2 regions of the Vibrio sp. QJM3NY_26 genome follow, and region 1 is predicted to be linked to the other one. Evidence: riboswitches for the same ligand, from Rfam matches in the RefSeq annotation. Region 1 holds a riboswitch; the other holds the start of a gene.
What was found. A riboswitch is a leader RNA that binds a small molecule or an ion and turns the genes downstream of it on or off. The one in region 1 is predicted to bind cyclic di-GMP.

Region 1 (14,963 bases):
CTGCTTGAGACTTTTCGTCTTCAAGCACTTGCTGCATTTGAGTCATCACTGCTTGGCTGTCTTCTAGCTCAGCTTCTGTTTGGTCTCTTAGCGCTTCAAGTGCATCGTTAGCTGTAATCCACGCCGGAGCAATTGATTCAAGCTTCTGAATCTCTTGGTCGTAGTTTAGTTGTACACGACGTTGCTCACTCTTCGCTTCACGCAGTTCTTCTTGAGCGTACTCTAGAGACTCGATCTGCATGGTATGACGTTCGCGTTCTTCATCGAAAACCGCTTCGTCAGTCAGCGAAACGTTATGTTGTTTTTGATATTCGATCGCAAGCTCTTTTGCTTGACGCTGCTGTGCTACATCACGAGCTATATCGCGGTGCTGAGCACGCCACTGTTGTTCATTTTCAACAACGTGTTTGGCATTGCGGCCTTTTTCTAGGGCTTGTTTAGCACTGTGAGACGCATCTTTACGCTCAACATCGCCAACAATGCTCTTAACCAAAGACAGCGCTTTGTCGAACTGTGCAGAGGCAGCAGAAGACATGTCGAGCTTATGTTTCGTCGCCAGTAGAGTTTGAGTACTTGATTCTTCTTGTGCTTTTAGCTCAGAAACCAGAGTTAATGCGCTTTCTGCAGTAATAGACTCATCACCAAGTAGCTGCTTCGTTTTCTCTAATGCTTGAACCGCTTGCTGGTATTGAAGCGCACGAGTCTGCTGAACATCCAACGCTTGTTGGTAGTCAGCAAGCTGAGTTTTCAGGCTATCCACTTCTTCTTCAGTAATGGTTGCCTGCTCTTCAGCAAGAAGTACTCGTTCTTGAGCTTCTTCAACCACCATAATCTGCTCTTCGAGACGCTCATTAAGCTCTTCTAAATCTTCACTGTAGCGAGCAATTTTCTCTTGCTGACGCAGTGCAGTTTGAACCAATTGAAGATGATCCGAAGCCGCTTGATAATCTTGCTCTAGTGCCGATTCTTGATCGACCAACAGCTCAAGCTCTTCTTGAACGCGGTTCAACAAGTTGTTTTGATCAAGCAAGGTTTCGCGAGAACCAAATAGTTCACCACGGAACTTCATAGTTTGATCAAGCTTGTTGCGACGATCGTTGGCATGGCGCATGTAATCTGCTGCCACGTAGTTCGTAGACTCCGTGATCAAGTGCTTGAACAAGTCACGATCCGACTGAGTCGTTTTGATCGCTTCTAGCGTCATGCGGTTTTCGCGTAGTGCTGATTCCATGTCTTGGAATGCTTTCTTCACGCCACCATTTTGCGGTAGAAGGTAATCACGCAGAGAACGCGTAATCGCACTAGAAATACCACCGTAAAGTGATGCTTCAATTAAGCGGTAGAACTTAGAACGGTCGCTGCTGTTACGCAATTTCTTCGGTACTACACCGTATTCAAACATCTGTGAGTGGTAATCAACAATCGAAGAAAACGCTTTAAAGTGCGCGCCTTCGTATTGTGCAACCGCCGCTTTTACGTCGTTTAACTGACATACGCGAGCATGGCTGTCTGAAACGTTCTGAATCAACACATCCGTTGGTTTTACATGGCTTGGAAGGCCTTGGATTACGAACGGTTTGATGTCTACTTTCTTATCACGACCCGCTACTTGCTGCAGTTTTACTGCAAACAATAGGCGTTGGTTACGAGAGTTCACCACATCTAGCGCCGCATAACATGCGCCCGGCTGAAGCTTGCCGTAAAGGCCTTTATCACGAGATGACTGTGAACTGCCCGCTTCCGTTGTGTTACGGAAATGGAGAAGGCTTTGGTCAGGGATTAATGCTGTGATGAATGCCGCCATTGTGGTCGACTTACCTGCACCGTTACCGCCAGAAAGCGTTGTAACCAATCCATCAATATCAAAAGTGCGAGCAAAGAAGCCGTTCCAATTGATCATGGTTAATGATTGATACTTGCCTCTTTCAATCATGCTTCACCTTCTACTTTTGTTTGTTCACCATCGTTCGACTCTAAGTCAAAGTCAGCTTGATCGTTAAAAATGTCTTGTTGACCGTTTTCGTCTACATCTGCTTCTAGTTCTGATACCGCTTCTGCTTGTTCTTCATTCAACAAGCTGCCTTGGTTAGGTTCTTGGGTATGAACCACAGCTTCACCATCACGGATAAGACGTAATTGCGCTTCTTTCATATCGTCGCCAACACGAACGTCAGCGCCAAAGCGGAATACCGCTTCGCTGATACGGAACTTGCCGGTTTCACCAATCGCAATCAGCATGCCGATACGGCGTAAACGACGCAAAGAAGTACGTACTTTTTCAAAGAGCTTTTCTTTGTCTAAGTCAGAACCAGATGCGCGGTTCGTTGCTAGCTTCATGAGCTTTTTCTCATCCGCTAACGACATCAATTCATCAAACAGTTCTTGATTGGTGAAGATACCTTCATGAGCAAGACGTTCTGGGCTTAGGTATAAGAAACACAACACCTTACCAACCAGCATGTCTAGCTCAGACAACACACTACGGCCAATCAGAGACGTAGAACGCGGACGCAGGTAGAAGAAACCCTCCGGCGCTTTTACCAGTTCCGTATTGTAGCGTTGGTAAAAATGCTGAAGTTCCACTTCAAAATCAGAAAGCAACGTGTGGTTGTCTAGGTCTTCGGTTGAAACATGCTTACCTGAACGCAGCATGCTATCTAGCGCAGGGAACAACGGGTTCGCTATCGCTTTTACCAGTTTCTCTGGCATGTAATCATCAGTACTTGTTAATGACATTTGCTTGTACCTTTGCACCGAAATCATTGATTGCCTGCCAATCCGGCTGAATAGCCTGATAGTCAGACTCTGAGTAACCTAAGCGCACGGCTTGGTCGACAACAATTCTGGCTAAATCAAAATGGTGTGTGCGAGGGTGTGCTGCGAGGTAATCGCGTAGCACAAGGCCAAGGTCAATTGGCGCGCCTTGCTGTTTGTGAGCTTTTAACATCTCTGCAATTCGTTCTGAAAGCAGATCATTCACTTGCTCAAATTCTTCGTACTCAACGTCGATTGGCGCTTGTCCCATCACTTCATCATCACGAAGCACGAGCGCTTCATCACGAAGATCGGTCAGCTTTTCAGCATCGGCATAGGTCAGTAGCCAAGGCGCATCAAAGTAGTCGGTAACCGACTGACGCAAGCGTTGGCTAAAGGCACGGTTTTTATCCATATCAATCGCGGTACGGATAAACTTATGCACGTGACGGTCATAACCGATCCATAAGTCGATCGCCTGTTGGCCCCAACTTGTGATTCGATCGAGTTTCATTTGCAAACCAAACAAGGTTTCGCCTACGAACTCGAGTTCATCGTCACCGTACACAATTTCTTGAATATCGAGGATCTGGGTTTGCAGTTCGTCACCGGCCGCTTGCAAGGTATCTTGCAATTCTTTTAGCGTCGCAGAAGTTTCTGATAGCAAAGCTTCACAGTTATTAATCGCTTCTCGCCAGTCCTTATTTAAAAGATCGGCAATTTGCTGCTTAACGGTTTGTTGCTGCTCATCCATAACACGTTGGTTAAGATCAATCTGATCGAAAATTTCACCAACTGAATATTTGAGCACGCCGTAAACGTTCTTTTTCCAATGCCCCGGAGTTCCGCCCTTCTGCGCAGCTTCAATGGCTTTTGCCATCTCATCGGCAACCATAGAAAGCTGAATAGACAGTTTTAATTTAGAGAACTGACGGTGACGTAAGTAATAATCAGAGATACCAACGGCCAACGGTGATAAGCGGTAGATGCTCGCACCATCGGTGATTTCACTGGTAAAGCGGCTGATCAACTTCTGTTTAACTAGCTCATTGATGGCATTGTTGGCACGAAACGCAGACGCTTCGCCAGTATCTTCAAACAGGCGAGTGACAATGGTAAATGCATCGTGCAGTTCACCTTCGCCCAACTCTTCATCGAACCTTTCATTGCTTAGTACTGCGATAGCAATCAAAAATGCTAAGCGCTCTGGTGGCAAGTTTAATGAAAAATCATGCTGCTTGACCCAGCCCACCAACTCATCAATTGGCTGCTCTTCGGCAGTTTGAGTCATTTCACTCATTGTGGTTCCTGTTACTGTTCTTCGTCATATCGAACGTATTAGATATGACGCCTATTTCTTTATGACGCGGGCTTGTTACAATTGCATAGCGCATGTTGTGGCTTCTTTTACCACATTCACCGCAGTTATTGCGCAGGTTTTTGAGCCCAAACGTGAATATAACGGCCTAGCGACAGATATGGCTCTTGGCGACATAGCTGTTTTTCTAGTTCCAATACATCTTCAAATTGGTAATCGCCCATGTACTCCATATTACCTATGTAGTCACTGAAAGAGCGAATGCCTGATTTACCACAGATTTCTAGACCGGCGTCTTCTATCCATTGGTAAACCTCTTCTGGCTTCAAGCCTTTTTGTGGTTGCAGCTTAAACCGTTTTCGATGTGGCATCCCATTCAATACATGAGGAATGTTGCCACAAATCACATTTTTCAGGACTAATCCGTGGTGGTTGTAAAACATTATCGAAGCAACGCCACCGGGGTTTACTTGCTCCAACAATAAATCAAGCGCCTCTTTAGGATCTGCGAGCCATTCCATTACGGCATGAAACATCAAAAAATCGACTTTCTCATCGAGATGTTCTGCGACTTTTTGTACCGGAGAATGGATGAATCGATACTGATCTAACAAACCCGCTTCGCTGATACTTTCTTCTGCTAGCTTCAGCATTTCAGAAGAGAGGTCGCAAAGAGAAACGTTATGCCCAAGCGACGCAATTTTTTGCGACATCTGCGCAAGGCCGCCTCCAGCATCAAGCACATGCAGCGGCGAAGCTGATTGCTCAAATTTGCTCAAAGCTTGTTCTAAATCTTCCCATACGATGATCTGACGGATCTCTCCTTTGTCAGAGCCGTAAATGTTTTTTGCAAATTTGTGGGCAATATCGTCGAAATTACGGTCTTCAGTCACGGCTACTTGAGTTATTATGTCCTATCGTGCCTGCTATTCTGTCACAGGAATTTCAGGAATAAAGAGGCGATGTCTCTTTTTACTACTAAGTGATGTTTTTTCGGACTATTCGGATATGTTTGAGCTGAAAAAAGTAGTGTCTTCGTTACTGATGCCACTGCCAGCAATGTTAATTCTCGCTTTTCTGGGTTTAGCCCTAGTGATGTTTACTACCAAAAGGAAGACGGGTTGCCTAATCACCCTTTCAGCCCTCTGTGGTATTTTCCTCATCGCTTTCCAGCCAGTTTCTAATCAACTTTTAATGCCAATGGAAAGGCAACACACCGCTTTTTTACCTGTCGATGAAACCATCGATTACGTGATGGTTCTCGGAAGTGGTCACGTCGTAGACGACCAAATCCCACCAACATCAGAGCTTAGTCGCACCGGTCTAATGCGTTTAAGTGAAGGGATTCGTATTCTACGCCTTTACCCTGGTGCAAAACTCATTTTGTCGGGCTATGGCGCAGGCACTGAAGTGAGCAATGCTAGAATGATGGCCAAAGTTGCGTTGGCACTAGGTGTCTCAAAGCCCGATATCATTCTGCTTGAAACAGCAAAAGACACTTGGGAAGAAGCCCGCCAAGCCGCTGCGTTCGTTAAAAATAAAAGAATGGTACTGGTAACTTCCGCTAGCCATATGACTCGCGCATTGAATGAATTCCATGCTGCCGGCATGAGGCCATTACCAGCACCAACCAACTACCTTGCACAAGAAGGGATTGTTGAACCTTGGAATAAGTACATGCCCAAAGCTCTTTACCTTGAACAAACTGAGCGTTACTGGCACGAAACAATGGGGTTGATGTGGCAAAGCCTGCGTGATTGGCTTGATACAAGTAATGACACCGTTGAAGAACCCATTGTTGTTCCTGAAACATCTCGCTTAGTTGAAGATGACGGTGGTATTTCTGCGGCGCAGCCTCAATAAACTCAACCGAATAAGTAAACTGGATCTTATCAGTAGACATAATCTTACCTGTAAACATAGTTTTATCTGTAGACTCGACCAGATAGGCAAAACTGATTAACCAAGTAATTTGCAGGTTTCCAGTTCGTAAACAGTAAAAGCTAAACAATAAAAAAGCCGAGACATCAATGATGTCTCGGCTTTTTACGTTTAAATATCGTTGTTGATTAGTCATTCCTAAAGGAAATCAATCACCAGCGAACATGTAACCTTCACCGTGAACCGTTACAAAAATTTGTGGATTCTTAGGGTCAAACTCCATCTTCGCACGCATACGACGGATTAACACGTCGATAGTTCGATCGTTTGGAGCATCCACTCGGTGGCTGATCATATTCAGAATGCGTTCACGACTTAATACCTGGTTAGGGTAAGAAGAGAGCGCAACCAACAGTTCATATTCAGCTTTAGTCAGTTTTACCGGTTCGCCGTTTTTGCTTAGCGCACGACGAGGGATATCAAACGTCCACTCACCAAAACGAACCACAGATTCGTCTTCAGTCTCTTCAACCTTACCTGCTGCTGTTTTACGAGCGGCAGAAATGCGCCAAAGTAGGTTTTTAACTCGAACCAATAACTCGCGAAGTTCGAAGGGTTTAGTAACGTAATCGTCAGCGCCCATTTCAAGGCCAACGATTTTGTCGATGCTATCCGTGCGTCCAGTAACTAAAATAATTCCAATGTCTGATTGACTGCGTAATTCGCGAGTTAGCATCAATCCATCTTCGCCTGGTAAGTTGATGTCCAGCATAATGAGGTCAACGTTATTATCTTCTAACACGTTTCTCATTTGAGCGCCGCTTTCCGCTTCGCTTACTGTGTAACCTTCGTTCTGGAAGTATCCGACCAGTTTACTGCGGGTTACCACATCATCTTCTACGACTAATACGTGATAGCTCATCTACACCACTTTTCTTATTTAATAGTTTCAGTGACTATTCTATTCATAACTCGTAACAATTCTAGTGGTACACAAGATAAAAGCCAGAAACATGGATCTTTTTTGATACAAGACAATCTTAAACCTTGCTATTTATCGTCCATCGCAATTCAATATAGGCATTACTACTAACGAGTAACTTTGCGTTTCGCAAATAACCTTGTTATTCAGCCTTGGTGTGCTTTGCACAAGTAACTTCAAGATGCATATAAGTAACACCACAAGACTAAATCAGGATCTAAGAAATGAAAGATACGAAAGCGTTCAACGAGCAAAGAGCAGAAATATACTGGTGGCTATCAAGCTTATTCGCTAAAGAGCTCACTCAAGAAGAACTCGATCACTACCACTCTGTTGAAATTCGTTCTTTCCTAACTGGTTTAGGCGAAAATGAAACACTAAAGCCGGCGATCGATAGCCTAGTGGATGCGCTAAACCGCCTACAAACGCGTGAGGATGCTCAACTAGAATTGTCTGCTGACTTCTGTGACTTATTCTTAAAAACAGATAAGCATGGCGCACTTCCTTACGCTTCTATGTATATCGGTGAGACTGGCCTTTTGAATGATAAGCCAGCAAAAGATATGGAAGAGATCATGGCCAAGCACAACTTAGTGGTGAACCAAGACCTAAAAGAACCAGCTGACCACATCGCTATCGCACTCGACTTCCTTGGCAACTTGATCATCCGTTCTAATGAAACGGAACTTGAAGAAGAGCTAGAGAAATCGTTCATTGTTCAACAGCAATTTATCGAGCAACAACTTCTTACTTGGGTACCAAAGTTCAACGTTAAATGTCATGACGTTGACGAATTCGGTTTCTACGCATCAGTCTCATCTCTGCTACTTGCATTCTGTAAATTGGACACCCAATACCTCGCTGGTGAATAAGCTTATTGGATGACTCGTTAAATAAATTCAGAAGAATGTGACAATTCACCCGGATTTCCGGGTGAATTTTATTGCGAGTAATTTCTAGTCAGTCTAAAATTGTGACCGCAAACGATAAAATATGAAACATTCACGAAATGCTATGCTTATTATAGTTTTGAGCATTTCGGTGTTAAGACAAGCCGCTCAATAGCGGTTTTTTGTTTTTTAGCACTTTAGTACCCAAAGAGCCCTACAAATTTAAGCTCTTAGTTAGGTAGCTTAACGGCTACTTCATTCCGTACTTTGGGAAAGTAGCTTCTAATAGGATAAAACCATGGCCACTATAAAAGATGTCGCTCGCTTAGCAGGCGTATCAACAACAACCGTTTCTCACGTAATCAACAAAACTCGCTTTGTTGCAGAAGCGACGCAAGAAAAAGTAAATAAAGCCGTAGACGAACTGAACTATGCACCAAGTGCCGTTGCTCGTAGTTTGAAGTGCAATACAACCCGCACTATCGGCATGCTAGTTACTCAATCAACTAACCTATTCTTCTCTGAAGTTATCGATGGTGTTGAAAGCTACTGCTACCGTCAAGGTTACACTTTGATTCTGTGTAATACGGGCGGTATCTATGAGAAGCAACGTGACTACATTCGAATGCTTGCAGAGAAACGTGTAGATGGCATCTTAGTTATGTGTTCTGACCTAACTGAAGAGCTAAGAGGCATGTTAGACCGTCACGCTGACATTCCTAAAGTGATTATGGATTGGGGCCCTGAGAGTTCTCAAGCAGATAAGATCATCGACAACTCTGAGGAAGGTGGTTACCTAGCGACCAAATACCTCATTGAGCACGGTCACTCCAAGATTGCTTGTTTAAGTGGCCACTTAGACAAAGCGGCATGTGTTGAACGCATCGCGGGTTACAAACGCGCACTCAACGAAGCTAAGATTGCTACCGATGATAACATGATCATTGAAGGTAACTTCGAGTGTGATACTGCGGTTCTTGCTGCAGAGAAAATCATTAAGATGGTAGATCGCCCAACGGCCGTATTCTGTTTTAACGACACAATGGCACTCGGCCTAATGAGCAGATTGCAAGAGAAAGGAATTCGTATCCCTGAAGATATTTCAGTGATCGGCTATGACAACATCGAGTTGGCTGAATACTTCTCTCCACCGTTAACAACGGTTCACCAACCCAAACGTCGTGTTGGTAAGAACGCTTTCGAAATTTTGTTAGAACGCATTAAAGATAAAGACCATGAAAAGCGTGTGTTCGAAATGCACCCTGAAATTGTTGAGCGAAGCACAGTTAAAACGTTAAATTAATTGATAAATTCAGTTTAATATAATTAAGCGCACCTTTAGGTGCGCTTTTTTTATCAACAACATGAATGAACCTGGTATCATACTGGAAAGATCATTAATTGAAGCAATATCACATTTTGAAATAACAAGTGTGAGCCTCATTCAACAAAAACTTTATTCTATTCAATCAGTCACGCACAGGGCAAATCACTTGAAAGAGTGAGACGCAAAGCTTCCGGCCTAAACCACTCGTTGGTATGGTAGCGGGGTTACCGATGGCAAAATGCAGTAACTACTAATAATTTAGTAATTTACGGCTAATTGACAATTTAATTGCAACATTTTGCTAATCTCTCGGACCTGCTTATTTGGTGGCGTAGTTCAAATACACCGAGATAAATAACATGGATAAACCGATACTAAAGGATTCAATGAAATTATTTGAATCCCTAGGAAAAATAAAATCACGCTCGATGTTTGGTGGCTTCGGTCTTTTTGCTGATGACACTATGTTTGCTCTGGTTGTAAATGACCAGCTGCACATACGAGCAGACAAATGCACAACGAAACAGTTCGAACAACAAGGCTTTCAACCGTACGTCTACAAAAAACGTGGTTTCCCTGTCGTTACTAAATATTTCGCTTTACCCGAAGGCCTGTGGCAAGACCAAGAGAAAATCTTGCAGCTTGCAACGACGTCTCTGGGTTTTGCTAAAGAAGAAAAAGCTGAGCAATCTTCAGCTAAGCCTACTCGACTCAAAGATCTGCCCAACCTTCGACTCGCCACTGAGCGTATGTTGAAAAAAGCAGGGATCGATTCCGTAGAACGTTTATATGAATCTGGCTCTGTAAACGCATTTAACGCCATCAAAGAATCACATGCGTCTTCTGTCAGTATTGAACTACTTTGGGCGCTAGAAGGCGCGATCAATGGCACACATTGGTCTGTTATACCGCAGCAGCGTCGTGAAGAGCTTATCAATCGCGTCAATTAACATTGTAAGTGAAAAACTATATACATAACTAAGCCGCATTTACTGCGGCTTTTTTTATATCTGCTGAAAGTTAATCTATGCTTTGCCTGTCTGTCTATACTAATGGTATACATTGAAAATTTAGAGGAAGTATCAATGAGTAAGAAAATGATATTGGGTATTGTGTTGGTCGTAACCATCGTCTTGTTAGGCGTCAATTTCGGCCAATACCTAACGCTTGAAAATGCCAAGGCCCAACAAGCCGTTTTAAATGACTACATTGATAGCAACTTCATTGCTGCCGCTGCTATCTATTTTGTCGCGTATGTAATGATTACTGCTTTCTCAATTCCTGGTGCTGCTGTTGTGACCCTGTTAGGAGCTGCGCTATTTGGTTTCTGGAATAGTTTGCTGCTGGTCTCTTTCGCCAGTGCCATTGGTGCAACCCTCGCATTTCTAAGTAGCCGCTACCTTTTACGTGACTGGATCCAAACCAAATTTGGTGACAAATTAGCAACGATTAACAAGGGCGTTGAAAAAGACGGAGCATTTTACTTGTTTTCTCTGCGTCTGATTCCTGTATTCCCATTTTTCCTTATCAATCTGTTGATGGGTCTAACACCGATGTCTGTGAGTCGCTATTACATTACAAGTCAAATAGGAATGTTACCGGGTACTGCCGTTTTCTTGAATGCTGGTACTCAACTCGCGGAAATTGATTCACTTTCGGGTATCGTGTCCCCTTCAGTACTATTGTCATTTGCCTTACTGGGTGTATTCCCAATCATTGCTAAATGGTTGATGAATAAATTTCGCTCAGCACCTGTGGCTGAATAACGTATACCTATAATAGCTTAATAACGCATATAGCCAGATAAGGTTCTATCTCAATGAAAATCTTCAGTGCATCGAATCCGACAGAAGCCCACATCATCCGTGGATTACTAGAAAGTGTGAATATTGCGTGTGAAGTCCGTGGTGAAGGGTTATTCGGTTTGAAAGGGGAAATCCCATTTACCGAAGAAACTGACCCCTACGTATGGTTATATGAGCCAGAATTGGCGAGCAAAGCCTGGGCAGTTGTTAATGACTACCAGAAACAGCAAGATTCAATCATTTATGAAGAGTGGCGTTGCGGAGAATGTCATGAAGTCAACGAAGCACAATTTGGTTCTTGTTGGCAGTGCGGTGCTGCTTCACCTGAATAGCAGGTTTTGAAAGGTAAAGTGGCTCCAACGGCCTTTTATAACCACTCGGTCAGATACCTCCTCCAAATAAAAACGGGAAGCTAAAATTAGCTTCCCGTTTTTGTCTCAATTCTATTCGAGCGTCTGTTCTGGTGAAGAATCGAGATAATCACTGAATTTGCTTTTGAATAAAAGCGATAGATCGTTGATTGAATTCTTCAGGGTTTTCTACGTTACATACGTGTCCACAATTCGGAATTTCTACTAGCTCGCTCGACTTATGCGCCTCTACCATTTCTTTTACTGGCTTGATGAACATGTAGTCTCGCTCGCCCATCAAATACAAAGTTGGAATCGGCAACTCTCGGTCTTTGAAGTATTTCATCAATGGGTTTACATCAGCCGTGAGGATAAACCAGCGCTTGAACTCTTTCTGGCACAGTTTTTTGGCTTCGCGGATAAACAGGTGACGTGATTCTTTTTGGCTTTTTTGTGGCATCACAACGTAAGCAAAAAGGCTGTATAACCACATATAAGGAATGATGTGCTTACTCAAGTTACCCAACTTGATTAAGACTTGAGAGCGAGTGTTGAGTTTAGTCACGGCACCACCCAGTACCATTGAACGCACACGGCCAGCCGCTAGCTCTGCGACATTACGGACAATAATCGTGCCCAAAGACATACCTACAAAGTGTGCAGAACGGATTTTCAGATGGTCTAACACCTTAAGAATATCAAGCGTCACCGATTTGAACGTATAACGATTCGAAATCAGCCCTTTGAGGATGTTGTCTGATTTACCATGCCCTCTCAAATCAATGAGAAGCAAGTTGAAGTGCTGTTTATACGCTTTGATCTGCTTAAACCAGATGGAGGAACTGCCTCCTGCGCCATGCACAAATACAACCCACTCATCGCTCGTAGGGTGAGTAAATGTTTTATGAAATAGTAAACTCTCAGACATACCTATCGCTTTAATTATTGGAATGGAGCTCTGCCTCATCACAAGGCGATGGCTAAGGATATCACGCAATCAAGAAATTTAAGTGATAATAGTGTCAAACCTAACATTAGTCATGTGAATACCTACCCCACCTTTTCTACCTGACTAAAATGAGTTTGCAAGTTTTGTCTTCCTAAACGTGATGTGATCTGACCAGAAAACAAAAAGGCACTCTACTATCAGAGCGCCTTCTACTATTAAGTTCAGTTGTTATACATCAGCTTATTTTACAGCTAATTCAGCACGTTAAAATGCAGAATGGTACATCGTAAGGTATTCTTTTGCCGCATCTTCCCAACTAAAATCTTGTTGCATAGCGTAAAGTTGAACACGCTTAATTTCAGCGGGGTTTTGTGCATAAAGTAGTAATGAACGATGCAATACTGCCAGTAACGCTTGCGGTGTTGGCTCTTCAAAAGCAAAGCCGGTCGCTATCTCGGGATCCTGATCGTAATCATTCACACTGTCTTTTAAACCGCCCACAGAGCGAACAATCGGTAACGTACCGTAAGCCATGCTGTAGATTTGGTTTAAGCCACAAGGTTCGAACTCCGAAGGCATCAAGAAGAAATCAGAACCCGCTTCAACTAAGTGCGCAAGCTCATTATTATACGCCTCTACAAACGAGAACTTATCTGAGTGAAGTGCCGACAGCTCTTTCAGCTGACTCGCTAAAACTGGATCACCAGTACCGACAATCACGATCTGAAGATCGTTTTTCAAAAACTGTTCGATGATAGGCAGTAAGTAATGAACACCTTTCTGATTAGTCAAACGACAAACCATGCCATAAACCGCACAATCGGTGACGGGGAGGCCAACATCTTGTTGCAGTTTTTGCTTACAAGCTGACTTCCCACGAACCATGCTGTGCTTTGTCGCTTTGAATTTACGAGGGAGGAAAGCGTCCGTTTCCGGGTTCCAAGCTCCGTAATCACAACCATTCAAAATGCCAAAAAGATCCGCGGATCTGTACTGGAATTCTGCTGCCATACCGTGACTGCCTAATTCCGTTTTCAACTCCTCGGCATACGTTGGACTTACTGCGTTCACCTTATCAGCACACATCACGCCGGCTCTCAGCATAGTGACATGCGTGTCACTCACTGAAGCTTCAGGCACATTGTAGCTATGCATTTCTGGTAGAAATTGCAGTTCATCGTATGCGAACACACCTTTGAAAACCGCGTTGTGAATTGAGATAACACTGCATGTATTTTCAAAGAAATCATGTTGTTGATAACGTGATTTAAGCAAAAAAGGAACAAAGCCTGTATGCCAGTCATTTGCATGAATGATATCAGGTTGGAAGCCAAGCTTAGGAAGCATATCAAGGCAGGCTGCACTGAAGAACGAGAAACGCTCTCCGTTATCTGCGTAAGCTTGATTATTTTCTGCGTACATTTCTGGACGGTCGAAATATTTGGCACATTCGATACCAAAAACTTGAACACCCTCTATACTCAGTTTTTTGACTTGGTAAGCGGTATGAGGCCAATGATCGAGCTCGGTCGATAAAATGACTTCGGCTGCATCAATGTTTGGAATGTTTCTATACGCGGGAATAGTCACTCGAACGTCCTGTTCGAGTGTTTGTAACGCTTTCGGCAGTGCCTTGGCTACATCAGCCAAGCCACCACTTTTAATCAAGCCTTCAACTTCAGACGCTACAAAAAGTACCGAGAGAGTTTTAGTAACCAACTCGCGCTCCTTTAGAAATAACAACTACACCATCGTCAGATACGTGGTAATGCTTTTTGTCTTCTGTCAGGTTTACACCAATTTGAGTGCCTGGTGCGATGTCTGCATCTTTATCAATGATAACGCGACGAAGTATACAACCCTCGCCCACCTTCACATCACCTAATAAAATACTCTCACTAATATCACACGCTGATGCGATATTGCTGCGGAAGCCTAAAACACTCTTTTCAATACGCGAACCACGTACGTAACTACCGCTACACACAAGACTATCAATGATCTGAATTCGACCATTAGCCGAGTCAGTAAACGTAGCTGGTGGTAGTGGCGGATAGTAAGTGTGTAGAGGCCATTTACGGTTATATAGCGAGAATGGTGCATCTTTCTTAAGAAGGTCCATATGTGCTTGCCAGTACGCATCAATCGTACCTACATCGCGCCAGTAAACTTCTTCTTTCTCACCAGTAATACGGTTGGTGCTGAAATCATAAACAAACACATCACCGCGTGGGAACATGTTTGGAATAATGTCTTTCCCGAAGTCATGTGAAGATTCAGGTTTATCTGCATCTTCCGTTAGTTCAGCAAAAAGTTCTTTCGCTTCAAACACGTAGTTGCCCATTGAAACGAGCGCAGACTCTGGGTCTCCTGGAATCGACTTCGGATTTGCAGGCTTCTCTTCAAAGCCAATCATACGGCCTTCAGCATCCACCTCGATAACACCGAATTCTGATGCTTCAGCAAGCGGCATACGCAGTGCAGAAACGGTTAACGCTGCTTTCTTTTCTTTATGGAAATCAAGCATTTGTTTGATGTCCATTTTATAGATATGGTCAGAACCAAAAATACAGACTTGATCAGGTTCTTCCAGCTCCATAAAGCCCATATTTTGGTAGATAGCATCTGCTGTGCCTTCATACCAACGCTTTCCTTTACGCATTTGCGCAGGAATTGGGTCGATAAAACGATCTGTGATGCCACTGAT
Region 2 (14,963 bases), on a different replicon from region 1:
CCAATGAACTGCATTCAAACGCTTGGTTGTTGGTGATGATCATCTTTATCTGGACGCCTCCGCACTTCTGGGCATTGGCGATTCATCGTCGTGATGAATACGCTAAGGTGAACATTCCGATGTTGCCTGTGACTCATGGTATTGCCTACACCAAAACATCGATTCTGCTCTATACCTTGCTGCTAAGCATCGTATGTGTGCTTCCAGTATTAGTTGGGATGAGTAGTTGGATATACCTGAGCGCGTCTTTGGTACTAAACGGTGGGTTTGTCTATCACGCGTGGGTTTTAAAATATCGTGATGAACCCAACATGGCGATGAAGACATTCAAGTTCTCCATCTATCATCTCATGACCTTGTTTGTTGCTCTGTTGGCAGACCACTATCTACTTTAACAACTGGCGTTTCTACTTTTACTGAACAAGAAAACGGATGCTTTGGGCATCCGTTTTTGTTTGGTTGATGACTAAAACTCACTTAATACAAAGTAAGTATCTAGCGAGTACTTAGTCCACTTTGTTCCAAGCACTTTGCCAGTGTGAACCGACACCTGGTTCGTACTGAGTTGCTGTTGGAGCCCATTGAACACAGTAACCAGAGTATGGGAACTCTTTACACTGATAAACGCCGCCGTCGCTGCTCAGAACCTTTGTTCCTGCTGTGTAAGACTCAATGCTTTCTGGGAATATGAAGTCATAATCGCCTGCTGGTGGAGGTGTTTGCTCGTCCATTAGGTGGAAATCAAGCGTGTTCTGATCCACCAAGTTACCTTGGTCATCTTTCGTCACGACCACAAGCATGTGGTGGCCAGCTTCCGACTTAGATAGAGTGAGTTGAACATCTTCAACTTGTCCGTCTGATAACTTAGATTTCTGAGATGCAAGTGCTTCACGATGATGGTTGTACACAGTCAATTCAGCTTGAATATCGCCTGTTGCTGCAAGAGTAAGATCAAGCTGTGTCGGCTGGTTTTCATCAATAATGTACTCAGACTCTAAGCCTGTGACTTCTAGCTCATGATCTGGCTCTGGAGTATCAATCTTGTATCCGATTTCTACGCTCTTAAAGCCTGAACCTGATTTTAGATAAACAGGGTTCGTGCCGTACACTGGCGCGAAATCGTTTTGATCGTTTAACTGGCCCGCTTGGATTTGCGTTTGCTCTTGATTGATCTTCGAAGCAAGCGCGTAAGACCAGTTGTTTGCTTTACCTTGTTCGTTGTTCTCAATCACTAGCTCTGTACTGTATGAAGCGTTCTCACCAGATTGGTCGAATACGCGAGTGTAAACAGCGTCACCTACATTCAGGTTTTGCGTTGGGTTGATTTGACCGCCTTGATCCCAATCCGGGATAACAGGGCCGTCGCCATCAAACTTCACATCGATAACATTGTAGAAAGCCGCAGCAGTGTCACCCACATCCCATACCGCAAGGATCACTTGATAACCTTCACGCTCTGGTACATTACACAAGTGGCTGACTTGCATCGGTGGTTGTTCCATATTGCCTTCAACGACGCAGAATGGCGTTAAATCAAAAGAACTGCGTGCCAAAGGTTGGTTTGGGTTCCAATCTGGTTGAGTAATGTAATATTTCCAATCACGGGTTTTGTGGTTCGCTGTGAACGTCCACTCAAAGTACTGAGATCCAGATTTGATAGGGCGCTTAACCCAGCGGTCTGCGGTTTGCTCGTCTAGCGCTGCCGCTAAAGAAGATTGTGCACTAGCGATTTTTCCATCGGCAGGGCCGCTTTCAGGAAAGCCCTCAGGGCCTTCTACACTTTGTGGTTCATATTGAATACCACCACAGCCTGTGTTTTTTTGTTGTGTATCACTCGCTGGGAATTTACACAACGCGACACGGCTTTCTGCTACGCCATTATCGTATGCCGAGACATAACCGTGACCGAAGCTTGCTCCACTGACGCTAAGTAGCGATAGCGCGATGAGCGATTTTTTTGGGAGTTGTTTCATTATTTGTCCTTACTGTATTTGGCCGACAAAAAAGAGAACACTCCGGCATGCATTTACACTTAAATTCTATTAAGTGGCGGCCCCGCTATCATAGACAGAATATATGTCGACAGACCGGTGGCTTTGCGTCCTATTCTTTCAAATAGTTTGCCAGAAGTGAGTTTGAGCAAACGAAATGTAGCCAACAGCTTTTATAAATGCGACACAATAGATTTAAATGTGGAATGCTAATCTCGAACTTATAATTCTTAATACAAATTAACTTGCCATATGTATTCCTAGGTAACATATAAACAATTGATATAAATAAAGAAAGTAATTGCTCTAATTGTTTCTGTGAATGATTAATGGTTATTATTCTTTGTTCCTTACACCGATTGAGCGCATATCAAAACCAAACCTTTGGTTTCCACTAACCGAACGCTGACATGCTGTGTATGAAAAGCCGGACAATTGATTGGTACGAATTATATAAAGGAGTCGGTATGGAATTTACAGAGCAAGACAGAGATGCGTTGTATCAAACGTGGATGTCACAAAAGTCGCGAATGCGAATTACGCAGATGGAGTTTTCGAAGAAGCTAGGCATGAACCAGCTTGATTTCTCAAGAGTGCTAAGAGGGGAGACAGCATTGACTATGTCTTTCATTATCCACTTTTGTCGCTTACTTCACTTAGAACCTAGGAATGTGTTTCCTTCGCTTAAAGAAGGTAACAAGTCAGGGCCTAAAGTCGTTTATTTGAAAAGTAGAATGAGTGTTGATGGTGAAATTCAAAATGCTTACATCGAAGGAAATCAAGTAATCGTAGAGTATGCACACACCGTTCAGCATGATTAATTTTAGATCCAGCTTTGATTTTTAACTCCTTTTCTACAATCCTTTCACTTAGGGTATGGCATACTTGGTTGAAATATTGAATTTAATCTAAGTGCGCTATGAAACCTTTAAAATTTCTCTTGCTTGTTGCAACCAGCATCTTTTTGTTTGGTTGTGCAGGCGGCCCAATTAAAACCGCAACTAAATTCACCAGTTATGAAGATTTTCAACCATGATTGACTCGCTTGGTGATGCCAAAGATGCGATCAACTATTGGGTTGAACGTTTAGGTGATACTCTACAGAACATCGATGACGCTTAGAAAGAGCCTGTAATGCTAGAGAAAGAGAACCTGATTAAACTTGCTAGAATGCAAATGCCATTTGGTAAATACGCTGGTCGTACGTTGATTGACTTGCCTGAAGAATATTTGCTGTGGTTCGACAAAAAAGGGTTCCCCTCTGGTGAGCTAGGTGACTTATTAAAATTGTGCCTTGCTCTGAAAATTGAAGGGCTTGATAGCGTTGTCAAACCATTGAAAAGAATGTAGTTGAATAGAGAGCTTGCGTTAATCACGTGAGCTTTTTTTGTTTTCAAGTGCTACACAATGCTACATGTATGCTGAAGCTTGAAGAATAGCTGCTCTTGTCTTCCTTGAAATTACGCAATCGATAGCGTGTAAATAATGTTGTACAGGGTGTTTCTAATATAAAACACAAAAAAAATTGCGTTTATTTTCAATTAGTGATTGAAACTAGAGTTTTTACTAGTTAAGTTACAAGGAACAAGAAGATTAGTGCTGAAAGAAAGTTACGTGAGACAACGTACATTCAGCTCAAGGATAGAAAAAAGGAAGAAGTAAGCGATGTTTCAGACTGATGATGTAAGAATTAACAAAGTAAAAGAGTTATTACCACCTGTTGCTGTTTTAGAAAAGTTTCCAGCGACAGAAATTGCTTCTTCTACAACCTTTGAAAGCCGTAAAGCGATTCATAATATTTTAGAAGATAGCGACGACCGCTTACTTGTTATCGTTGGCCCATGTTCTATTCATGACACAGAAGCTGCACTTGAATATGGCAAACGCTTGAAAGTGTTACGTGATGAACTAGGCGATAACCTTGAAATCGTAATGCGTGTTTACTTTGAAAAGCCACGTACAACTGTTGGTTGGAAAGGCCTAATCAATGACCCGTACATGAACGATACGTTCAAGCTAAACGATGGTCTTCGTCTAGGACGTAAGCTACTGCTTGACCTAACTGATATGGGAATGCCGACGGCAAGTGAATTCCTAGATATGATCACGCCTCAATACGTTGCTGACTTAATCAGCTGGGGCGCAATTGGCGCACGTACGACTGAATCTCAGGTTCACCGTGAACTTGCTTCAGGTATTTCTTGCCCTGTAGGCTTTAAGAATGGTACTGATGGCAACATTAAGATCGCAACCGACGCGATTCGTTCAGCGAGTGCTTCTCACCACTTTTTGTCTGTAACTAAGTACGGTCACTCCGCTATCATTGAAACTGCAGGTAACCCTGATTGCCATATCATCCTACGTGGTGGTAAAGAGCCAAACTACAGTGAAGAGCATGTAAGCAAGATTAAGGAAGAACTAAAAGCTTCAGGTCTTCCAGAGAAGGTGATGATTGATTTCAGCCATGCGAATAGCTCTAAGCAGTTTAAACGCCAAATTAACGTATCTGATGACGTAAGTGCACAGATTTCAGGTGGTGATAAAGCTATTTTTGGTGTGATGATTGAATCTCACCTTGTTGAAGGTCGCCAAGACTTGGTTGACGGCAAAGCAGCGACATACGGTCAGTCTATTACCGATGCTTGTATTGGTTGGGAAGATACTGAAACAGTACTTCGCCAACTGGCAGATGCTGTTGAAGCTCGTCGCAACAAGTAAACTAATTACAGTCAGCGACTAAGCGACTGAAAATTCAAAGCCCTTATTAGCAATCGCTAGTAAGGGCTTTTTTGTGACTCTTAGTTGAAAATTAGTTAAAAACTGGAAGTGCTTTGTATTCTTAAATGAAAAAAGACAGTAGCTCGTCGACTTTAAGTGACAGTAAAGTTCTATCTTGCTTGGTTTCCACGTTGAGGCGTATCAACGGCTCTGTATTGGACTTTCGTAAGTTGAAGCGCCATGTCCCCATATTCATGCTGAGCCCGTCTGTGTGATCGATATCAACAGCATCAACTTGATAGTGCGACAACACATAAGCCATGACTTGTTCTGAGTCTGAAACTCTGCGATTTATCTCTCCGGAAGAAGGGAATCTATCCATACTTGCGCTGGTCAATTGGTGAAGAGATTTTTGGGTTTTCGACATCAATTCAATAACCAGTAGCCAAGGAATCATTCCTGAATCGCAGTATCCAAAATCACGAAAATAATGGTGCGCACTCATTTCACCACCGTACACAGCGTTTAATTCTCGCATCTTCTCTTTGATGAGCGCATGCCCAGCTTTGACTGCAACAGCCTTCCCATCAAGCTTATTGGCGACTTCAATCGTGTTCCATGTCATACGCATATCGTGCAACACTGTGGCGTTAGGCTCTTTTAACAAAAATGCTTCAGCGAGCAACCCGACAATATAGTAACCCTCAATGTAGTTGCCATTTTCGTCAAAGAAAAAACAACGGTCAAAATCACCATCCCACGCAATGCCAAGGTCGGCAGAATGCTCTAAGACTGCATCTTGAGTCGCTATTTGGTTGTTTTTGATCAATGGGTTGGGAATGCCATTAGGGAAGTTTCCTTCAGGAGTATGGTGAACCTTGATGAAGGTGATAGGGGCACTGAGTTCGTTAAATTTCTTCTCTAAAGCATCAATGACATGTCCTGCAACACCGTTTCCTGCGTTAACCACAATCTTCATTGGTGAAAGTTTAGAAGGTGTTATGTAGGAGAGCAGGTGGTCTACATAGGGAGCGAGAATACTGGTCGATATGCCTGAGTTATTTGATTGAACATGAAAGATCGGCAAATCGGTGTTCAGCTCTTGATTCAGTACTTTAATACGTCGTTTGATTTTATCTAAACCACTGTTTTTACTGATGGGGCTAGCATCAGCACCGACCAATTTCATTCCGTTGTAATTGATTGGGTTATGGCTGGCTGTGATTTGTATTCCGCCAATCGCTTTTAGGTGACGAGTCGCAAAGTAGACTTCTTCAGTGCCAGTCATACCTAGGTCTATGACGGCTATCCCAGACTCGATTAAGCCTTTGGTCATGGCTTGTTGTAATGAAAGGGAGGTTTCTCGGTTATCTCGACCAATCACCACTTGAGCCAAGCCATCTAATGAAGTTTCAGGTGTCGTGGATAGGACGTATTCGCCAAATGCCTTACCGAGCAGATAGGCAAACGGCTCATTGATTTGGCTACCAATGATGCCGCGAATGTCGTTGTTCTTAAAGCAGCTAAGATCTAATGTTGGTTTCATTTGATTGAAGTCACTTCTATTTCTATTTTTTGTTCTGAGACGAAGAAGCTTGTTCGCTTCGAACATCTCGCCCATAGCTGTCTTGATATCGAATGATATCGTCTTCACTTAAATGGCTGCCGGTTTGAACTTCAATCATTTCAAGAGGTGTCTCGCCAGGGTTCTCTAAGCTGTGGATGTGACCTAAAGGGATGTAAGTCGATTGATCTTCTTCGACGAGATAGGTTTTCTCATCGTTGGTCACCTTCGCAGTGCCAGCTACTACTACCCAATGTTCCGCTCTATGATAATGCATCTGTAGTGAAAGCTGATGACCCGCTTTTACAGTGATACGCTTAACTTTGTCTCGCTTTCCTAAATCAATCACATCGTATTTACCCCAAGGCCTCAATACCTCACGATGATGAATATGCTCCGTTCGACCTGCTTGACTTAGTTGACTAACAATCGATTTTACACCCTGAACCTTGTCTTTATCTGCGACTAATATGGCGTCTTTGGTCTCGACAATAATCAGGTTATCGACACCGACAGTAGCAACTAGCTTGTTTTCAGCATGGATGTAGTTGTGTTGAGAGTCGACGGTTAACACGTCACCTTCAATGACGTTGTTATGCTCATCTTTGTCGCTTACATCCCAGATAGCAGACCATGAGCCAATATCATTCCAACCGACATCCATCGGGATCACAGCTGCGTGCGAGGTTTTCTCCATCACGGCATAATCGATGGAATCGCTTGGGCTACTTTTGAATGCTTCAGCGTCGATACGGATAAAGTCGAGGTCGGTATTTTGCTTTGCAAGAGCGAGTTTACAAGCCGCTAATATATCGGGGTGGTGTTCGGCGAGTTCTTCAAGATAGCGTGATGCCTTAAACATGAACATGCCACTGTTCCATAGGTACTGTTCTGAGCGGATGTATGCTTCTGCGGTTGCTTTATCGGGCTTTTCTACAAAGCACTCAATGTCGTAAGCATAATGGGTTGGTTGGTCTGTAATGTTGGTTTCTAGTTGTAGGCTAGAGATAAGAGGTTGCCCTTGTTTGATGTAGCCATAGCCAGTCTCTGGAGCATTTGGGGTTATACCGAATGTCACCAGTTTGCCTTGTTTTGCGTAATCAACACCACGGTTAATCGATTGTTGAAATTCAGAGGTTTTAGCGATGTGATGGTCGGCAGCAAGCACTAATAAGATTGGGTCAGCCGCTTCTCTTTTAGTCTCATGAGATTTGGTCAAAGCTTGCAAGGCTGCAAGTGCGATGGCTGGCGCAGTATTTCTACCGACAGGTTCTAACAGAATGCCACTGTGCAGGACGTTAGCTGAGCGAATTTGTTCAGCAGCGATAAAACGATGCTCTTCATTACAGATGATGAATGGCGCATCGCAGCTGCTATCCGTTAGGTGTGCGTTGATACCTTGCAGGCGTTGAAGTGTCTGCTGAAGCATCGACTGTTCGCCAGCAATATTCAGGAATTGCTTAGGATAGAGCTCTCGAGACAGTGGCCAGAGGCGGCTTCCAGAGCCGCCAGCTAGGATGACAGGTAAAATCATAGAGTGGTAATTGTGTGCATTAGAATACTGCCATCATATTACCACGCTTCACGCTTATTACTTATCGATAACCAAGAAGGATGCTGACTATCGATGACCTTCCGTAGGAGAGTTCAACATATCTTTGGGATCGCTAACATTCTGATTATCACCTAGGCTCTGAACGCTGTTATGACCTTGAACATTAGAAAAGTCTTGAGGGTCAATCTTGAGTGTCTGTGTGGGGAACGCGATGTCTGCATTGTGTTTATGAATAATCGCCAGAACCTGTAACAGAACGTCTTGCTTCACTTTGTGGTACCTGATCCAGTTGACCGTTTTTGTGAAGGTGTAGATAAAGAAGTTCAGTGTTGATGGTCCAAATTTGTCAAAGTTAACGATTAACGTCTGTTTGGCATCAATATCTGGGTGGGCCTCGAGCATGGTTCTTACATCATCAACAATGAGCGCCAATTTGTCTGCATCTTGATAACGAAGACCAAATGTTTCATTGATTCTACGATTTAACATTCTCGATGGGTTCTCTACCACAATACTACTGAACACCGAATTTGGAACGTACAAAGGACGTTTATCAAAAGTGCGGATAATCGTCATGCGCCATCCAATGCGTTCGACCGTACCTTCGATTTGACGATCGGGAGAGCGTATCCAATCTCCGACTTTAAAAGGGCGGTCGAAGTAAATCATCATGCCGCCAAAGAAATTCGACAGTAGATCTTTAGCGGCTAAACCGACGATTAAACCACCGACACCACCAAAGGTAAGCAAGCCCGATAGGCTCAGCCCAAACGCCTGCATGATGGTTAAGCCGCCCATCACCATAAAGAACAGTCGAGCCACTTTAGCGATAGCTTGTACTGTGGTTTCGTCTCTGGTTTTTTGCTCCAAGACATACTCTTCAGAGTTACTGATCATTCGCAGCGTAAACCAAACAAACGTAGATATGATCAGTATGTGTTTAAGTGTTCTTAGCCAGTTGATTTCATTACCAAACTGGTCTTGAAGGATTAAGCCAACAGACACGGTAGCAGGCCAGCACCAAAGCAACGTACTGACAGGTGTTTTTAAGGCCTCTAGCAGTAGGTCATCCCAATGAAATTGGGTTTTTTTGACCAAGATTTCCAGACGATTATGGACAATTCGCCAAGCGACCCAAGCGAAAAAGCTCGCAATAGTGATGAATAGGACGCTATTTGCCCAATCGCTATGGCTCTGGTTGATGTAGGTTTGTACTTGGGTTATGAATTCATTCATTGTGTGTACTGCCGCAGAAATTATGGGTTAGAAATTAGCAGAAATCACTTTTGTTCTCTACCTTTATAAATCAATCGATTAGCTGACAATTGTATCTCTATATGGATATATAGTCGTTTTTTTGTATGAAGACAATTTTGTTATTTGTTTTCGATGCTACGTAGCTTTGTGAGTGGAGTAATAAATGAGTGACAAACAATATGCAGTTATCGGCTTAGGGCGTTTTGGGTTATCTGTATGCAAAGAGCTACAAAGTTCAGGGGCGCAGGTGCTCGCTGTCGATATTGATGAAGAGCGAGTGAAAGAAGCGGCCAATTTTGTTTCACAAGCGATTGTTGCGAACTGTACGAGCGAAGAGACAGTTAAAGAACTAAGGCTGGACGATTACGATATGGTGATGGTGTCGATTGGCTCTGATGTTAACTCCAGTATTCTAACGACGCTAGTGGTAAAAGAATCAGGCGCAAAAGCGGTTTGGGTGAAGGCGAACGATAAGTTTCACGGCAAGATCCTTTCTAAGATTGGTGCCGACCATATCATCATGCCGGAGCGAGACATGGGTATTCGTGTTGCGCGTAAAATGTTGGATAGACGCGTTCTTGAGTTTATCGACCTTGGCAGCGGTTTAGCGATGACGGAAATTGTTATTGGTTCTAATTTTTTGGGTCAGAAACTTGGTGACCTTAAGCTGTGCAAAGAAAATGGTGTTGAGGTACTTGGTTTCAAACGAGGCCCGAACCTAACTAAAGCACCTGAACTGGATGTGAGTTTAGAAATTGGGGATGTGGTGATCATCGCTGGGCCGAAAGAGACCTTATCTAGAAAGCTACGCAATTGGTAACTGGCAATCGGAAATAAGGTAACAGTATGAATTCGTTAAAACGAAAAGGTACTTTCTACACGCTTAAGAGTGATAAAAAGCCACGTAAAGGATCTGAACCTAAGATTATCCTTACGAGCTTCTTAGGCGTACTTATCCCTTCTGCAATATTGTTGACGCTACCCGTGTTCTCTGTGACAGGTCTAAGCTTTACGGATGCACTGTTTACTGCCACGTCGGCGATCAGTGTGACAGGCTTAGGTGTTGTTGATACCGGTCAGCATTTCACCTTGGCAGGTAAAATCTTACTGATGTTCTTGATGCAAGTCGGCGGGTTAGGGCAGATGACCCTTTCTGCGGTGCTGCTCTATATGTTTGGTGTTCGGCTAAGTTTGAAACAGCAAGCATTAGCGAAAGAAGCATTGGGGCAAGATCGTAAGATTAACCTCCGAAAATTAGTCAAGAAGATCATCATTTTTGCATTGGTGGCGGAATTTATAGGTTTCGTATTGCTCTGTTTTCGTTGGGTTCCTGAAATGGGATGGGCAACAGGGAGCTTTTACGCGTTATTTCACGCGATTTCTGCATTCAATAACGCAGGATTTGCGTTGTTCTCAGACAGTATGGCGAGCTTTGTTGACGATCCACTGGTGATCTTTACCTTAGCAGGCTTGTTCATTTTCGGCGGATTAGGTTTTACGGTCGTGGGCGACCTGTCGACTAACTGGCGGAAAGGCTTCCAACATCTGCATTTACACACCAAGATTATGCTAACGGCGACACCGACGTTATTGGCGGTGGGCACGGTGATGTTTTGGTTATTGGAGAGAAATAACTCAGCGACGATGGAGGGCTTGTCGACACAAGGGCAATGGTTGGCGGCTTTTTTCCAGTCAGCGAGTGCTCGTACTGCTGGTTTTAATAGTGTGGATTTGTCTCAATATACACAACCTGCATTATTGGTGATGATAGTACTGATGTTGATTGGTGCTGGTTCAACTTCCACTGGTGGTGGGATTAAAGTATCGACCTTTGCGGTTGCATTTGTTGCGACTTGGACATTCTTGCGTCAGAAAAAGCATGTAGTGATGTTTAAACGCACTGTGACCTGGCAAGCGGTAACAAAGTCATTGGCCATTATTGTGGTAAGTGGAGCACTGTTAACCACCGCAATGTTTTTGTTAATGCTTACTGAAAAGGCGGCGTTTGATCGAGTGATGTTTGAGGTGATTTCGGCCTTTGCGACGGTCGGACTGACTGCAGGGTTAACCGCAAACCTAACTGAACCTGGGAAATACATCATGATTGTGGTGATGGTGATTGGACGAATCGGACCTTTGACTTTGGCTTACATGTTAGCTCGCCCTGAGCCTTCGTTGTTGAAATACCCAGAAGATACGGTGTTAACGGGTTAATAAGGTTAACAGGCTAAGGTTAACCCTTCTTGTTAGTGCGTTAGAAAAACAAAGCCAGCGAATATGCTGGCTTTGTTTTTTAGAGGTTCAGAGGTTTATAGTCAGTTTCTGAATTCTTAGCCCTCGAATAATCCCACATATTCTTCGTAGCCTTCGTCTGCCAGTTTATCCGCTGGAATAAAGCGCATTGCGGCTGAGTTCATGCAGTAGCGTAAACCTGTTGGCTTTGGACCATCTTTAAATACATGTCCTAGGTGAGAGTCACCAAATTTACTGCGAACCTCTGTTCTCGGGTAAAGCAGCTTGTAGTCTGTAGTCGTTACGACATAAGCCTCGCTGATTGGCTGTGTAAAGCTCGGCCAACCTGTACCTGATTTGTATTTGTCTTTTGAAGAAAACAAAGGCTCACCCGTTACGACATCAACGTAAATACCTTCTTGCTTGTTATCCCAGTATTTGTTGTCAAATGGGCGCTCTGTCGCGTCGTCTTGTGTGACATCGTATTGCAGTGAAGTTAGAGAAGCTTTGATCTCTGCATCAGACGGCTTGCTGTATGTCTTAGTATTGGCTGTCGCATTCTTACCATCGATGATCTGACGGATCGTTTGCGGGTTTTCATTTCTATCATCGCCGAAGACTTTATCTAGGTACTGATCACGACCAGAAGCGTAGCGGTAGTAGTTATAACGAACTTTGCTCTTCTTGTAATAATCTTGGTGGTAATCTTCTGCTGGCCAGAATTTCTCAAACTTAATCAGTTCTGTTTTTAGTGGTTCACCAAAGATCTGAGCCTTGTCGATTTCCATCATGAAGTTCTGAGCGACGTCTTTTTGTTCTTGGTTATGATAGAAAACAGCAGGTCGATATTGTGGACCTCGATCAACGAATGAACCTTTGTCATCAGTTGGGTCGATGTGTCGGAAGAATTGGTCAAGCACCTGTTCATAGCTGACCACATCAGGGTTATAGGTCACATTGATTACTTCGATGTGGCCAGATTTACCCGATGAAACTTGTTTGTAGGTTGGGTTTTCTAATTCACCACCAGAATACCCAGAGATAACGTCTGTCACGCCTGTCAGTTTTGCTAGATCGGATTCTGTACACCAAAAACAACCACCAGCCAGTGTCGCGATTTCAGTTTTACCTGAATTAGCCGTTTTATCCATTGTATTGGCAGTGCCAGTCTGGCTTACAAACAGTGAAATCAGTGGTAGTGCAACCACGAGTGATACCAATATTTTAGATAATTTATTCATAGATACCTCATCTTGACGTTTTTCTCATTCGATTTTGAATGTACGAATAGAGACAGGTTTTAGATGGAAAAAATTACACTATTCATGAAAAAAATATCTCAAATAGAAAATCTTGCTCATAAATGCTGCCAGTAGTAGGGTGTAAGCATTGATATAAAATAATACCAATCACAGTAAGTAAGTGATCATAAATAGCGCAGGAAAAAAACTCGAGAACAAGGCGGAATTTTCCGATAAGTAGTTATTCTACAATCAAAAATTCTAACGAAGTTATCGAGATTTTTAACAAGCTAGGATGACCAGTTATTTACTACGATTGGTATACCAAATAATGATGACGTTTTCGTACATCTAAGGAACAACATGCAAGCAGAAGTTAAATGGGTCGAAGGCTTTAAATTCCTAGGTCACTCTCAATCAGGCCATTCTATTGTTATGGATGGAAGCGGCGGAGCTACAGCGCCAAGCCCTATGGAGATGGTGCTCATGGCCGCTGGTGGTTGTAGCTCTGTTGATGTAGTGGACGGTTTGAAATCTGCGGGTCAAAGCATCACTGGTTGTAATGCAAAGCTAGAAACGACACGTCGTGAAACAGCGCCGAAAATCTTTACTGTGATTAATATTCACTTTGAAGTGTCTGGTGACAACCTTGATCCTGAGCAGGTTGCTAAGGTGTGTGCGGATTCATTAGAAAAATACTGTTCTGTATGTCTAATGCTGGGTGCTGGCGTAGAGATGACCCACAGTTGGGAAATCGTCTAGTCTTCTGATAGTACAGCTTGGCGGTAGGCTGATTTTTGCGGCTTACGGCTTATCGCTTACGGTTTATAGGCATAGCCAGATAAAGAAAAGGGCGGAGCACTTTAAAGTGCTCCGCCCTTATTATTTTAACTAAGGTAGAGTGCTATTATTCAGTAGCTTCTACGATAACTTCTTCAACTTTGACTTCTTCTTGGTATTCGAAGCCAGGGATCGTTGCGTCAACACGACGGTTTTGAGCACGGCCTTCAGCTGTATCGTTTGATGCGATTGGATTCTCTTCGCCTTCACCTGACGCTGTAATTCGGTCTGCTTCAATGCCTTGCTCTTCGATGTATGCTGCTACAGCTGCTGCACGCTTCTTAGAGATCATCATGTTGTATTCAGCTGCGCCTGTTGAGTCTGTGTGACCAACAACATCAACTGATGATTGAGGGTGAGCTTTAAGTACTTCAACTAATGGCATTAATGCAATTTTACCATCTGTAGACAGTTCAGTGCTGTTAGTTGCGAACATTTCTTGAGAGTAGCTTTCTGTTTGCGCTTTAGTCACAACGACAGTCGTTTTCTCTTCAACGACAACTGCAGGCTCTGTGATTGGCTCCGATGGCGCTTGAGTTACTGCTACTGCAGAAGTTGTTGCAGCCGCCGCTGATGCTGTTGTGTTGCCAGTACCGAAGTTGTAACTAACACCAACTGACAGTAGGTTCGAGTTCAGGTCTTGAACGTAGTTGTCGTCGAAATCATCAAAATATTGGTATTCAACACGAACTGCCCAATCAGAAGAAAGCTGCTTCTCTAGACCGATGCCAGCAGAAAGAACAACGTCATCTTCGCCACCGTGTGAAATGTAAGCAGGACCTGCTTTAAAGAATACGTCGAATTCTTGTTGTACTGCTAAGCGGTACATTGGAGTTAGCGAGATTGCGATTAGTGGGTCGCTGAACGCAGCTGTTGTGCCGTTCTTTGAAAAGCTTGTCTTGTAGTCGCCAAGGAAGTCCGAGCTTAGCTCAATACCAAACTTGTCACTAAAATTGTAACCAGAGTAGATGCCTGCACCAATTGCATCATCATCACATTTAACCCCATCGACACAGGCGCTATCTAGCCAGCCCATGCCAACTTTTGCGCCAACATAAGTGGTGGCAGCAATAGAAGGAGCTGCCGCTAAGCCCGAAGCAGCGACAACAGCACACATGATTTTAGAAAGTTTTTTCATAATCTTATCCTTGGATTAATTTTATTGTTATCTGAAGTTGGCCTATAAAGCGATAACTTACTGGCTAAGACACTGCGACCGTAAGCAAATCAAGGCGTTGATTCAGGTAGAGCTTTTAAGACACAACTAATATATTGTTAGTCTGATTGCGTATGAGAGTCAATCGGATTGTTAGGGTTTATAGTTGTTGAGGCGCTATTTATAACTTTTTTGTTGAAAAATTGTTGTCTCAAATCTTGGAAACGAAGAAACCTCGTATCATTTTTAGGTGATATGAGGTTTCATTTTGATGACTAAAGAATGTTTGGCTACATAGCCTGAGTTGTAGGGTAGAGCGGAGGTTAAGCTGTTAAGGGCGCTCTCCTGCAATTAAACGTTTTTCAATATCGGTAATGACATCTGGCAGATCTGCAATAGTATCGATCAG

Region 2: another riboswitch for cyclic di-GMP. It lies ahead of gbpA (N-acetylglucosamine-binding protein GbpA); the one in region 1 lies ahead of AC3CH4_RS09975 (TfoX/Sxy family DNA transformation protein).

Annotation. Positions count from the first base shown of each region.
Region 1 covers NZ_CM173515.1:2,264,758-2,279,720, forward strand. The annotation lists gene mukB (chromosome partition protein MukB) at 1-1,933, opposite strand, end outside; gene mukE (chromosome partition protein MukE) at 1,930-2,736, opposite strand; gene mukF (chromosome partition protein MukF) at 2,717-4,054, opposite strand; gene cmoM (tRNA uridine 5-oxyacetic acid(34) methyltransferase CmoM) at 4,180-4,965, opposite strand; gene elyC (envelope biogenesis factor ElyC) at 5,081-5,935, shown strand; gene torR (two-component system response regulator TorR) at 6,162-6,875, opposite strand; gene torD (molecular chaperone TorD) at 7,160-7,807, shown strand; gene purR (HTH-type transcriptional repressor PurR) at 8,124-9,128, shown strand; cyclic di-GMP riboswitch class I at 9,299-9,384, shown strand; gene AC3CH4_RS09975 (TfoX/Sxy family DNA transformation protein) at 9,512-10,102, shown strand; gene AC3CH4_RS09980 (TVP38/TMEM64 family protein) at 10,238-10,918, shown strand; gene AC3CH4_RS09985 (putative signal transducing protein) at 10,972-11,289, shown strand; gene AC3CH4_RS09990 (alpha/beta fold hydrolase) at 11,438-12,235, opposite strand; gene glgA (glycogen synthase GlgA) at 12,521-13,975, opposite strand; gene glgC (glucose-1-phosphate adenylyltransferase) at 13,965-14,963, opposite strand, start outside.
Region 2 covers NZ_CM173516.1:130,436-145,398, reverse strand. The annotation lists gene cyoE (heme o synthase) at 1-395, shown strand, start outside; gene gbpA (N-acetylglucosamine-binding protein GbpA) at 507-1,973, opposite strand; cyclic di-GMP riboswitch class I at 2,046-2,135, opposite strand; gene AC3CH4_RS16135 (XRE family transcriptional regulator) at 2,459-2,812, shown strand; partial or broken gene AC3CH4_RS16130 (DUF3313 domain-containing protein) at 2,911-3,021, shown strand; gene AC3CH4_RS16125 (DUF3820 family protein) at 3,126-3,341, shown strand; gene aroG (3-deoxy-7-phosphoheptulonate synthase AroG) at 3,657-4,709, shown strand; gene AC3CH4_RS16115 (phosphohexomutase domain-containing protein) at 4,831-6,255, opposite strand; gene AC3CH4_RS16110 (mannose-1-phosphate guanylyltransferase/mannose-6-phosphate isomerase) at 6,278-7,807, opposite strand; gene AC3CH4_RS16105 (mechanosensitive ion channel family protein) at 7,895-9,064, opposite strand; gene AC3CH4_RS16100 (potassium channel family protein) at 9,249-9,905, shown strand; gene AC3CH4_RS16095 (TrkH family potassium uptake protein) at 9,932-11,299, shown strand; gene msrB (peptide-methionine (R)-S-oxide reductase MsrB) at 11,416-12,558, opposite strand; gene AC3CH4_RS16085 (OsmC family protein) at 12,922-13,320, shown strand; gene AC3CH4_RS16080 (OmpA family protein) at 13,466-14,536, opposite strand; gene phnX (phosphonoacetaldehyde hydrolase) at 14,886-14,963, opposite strand, start outside.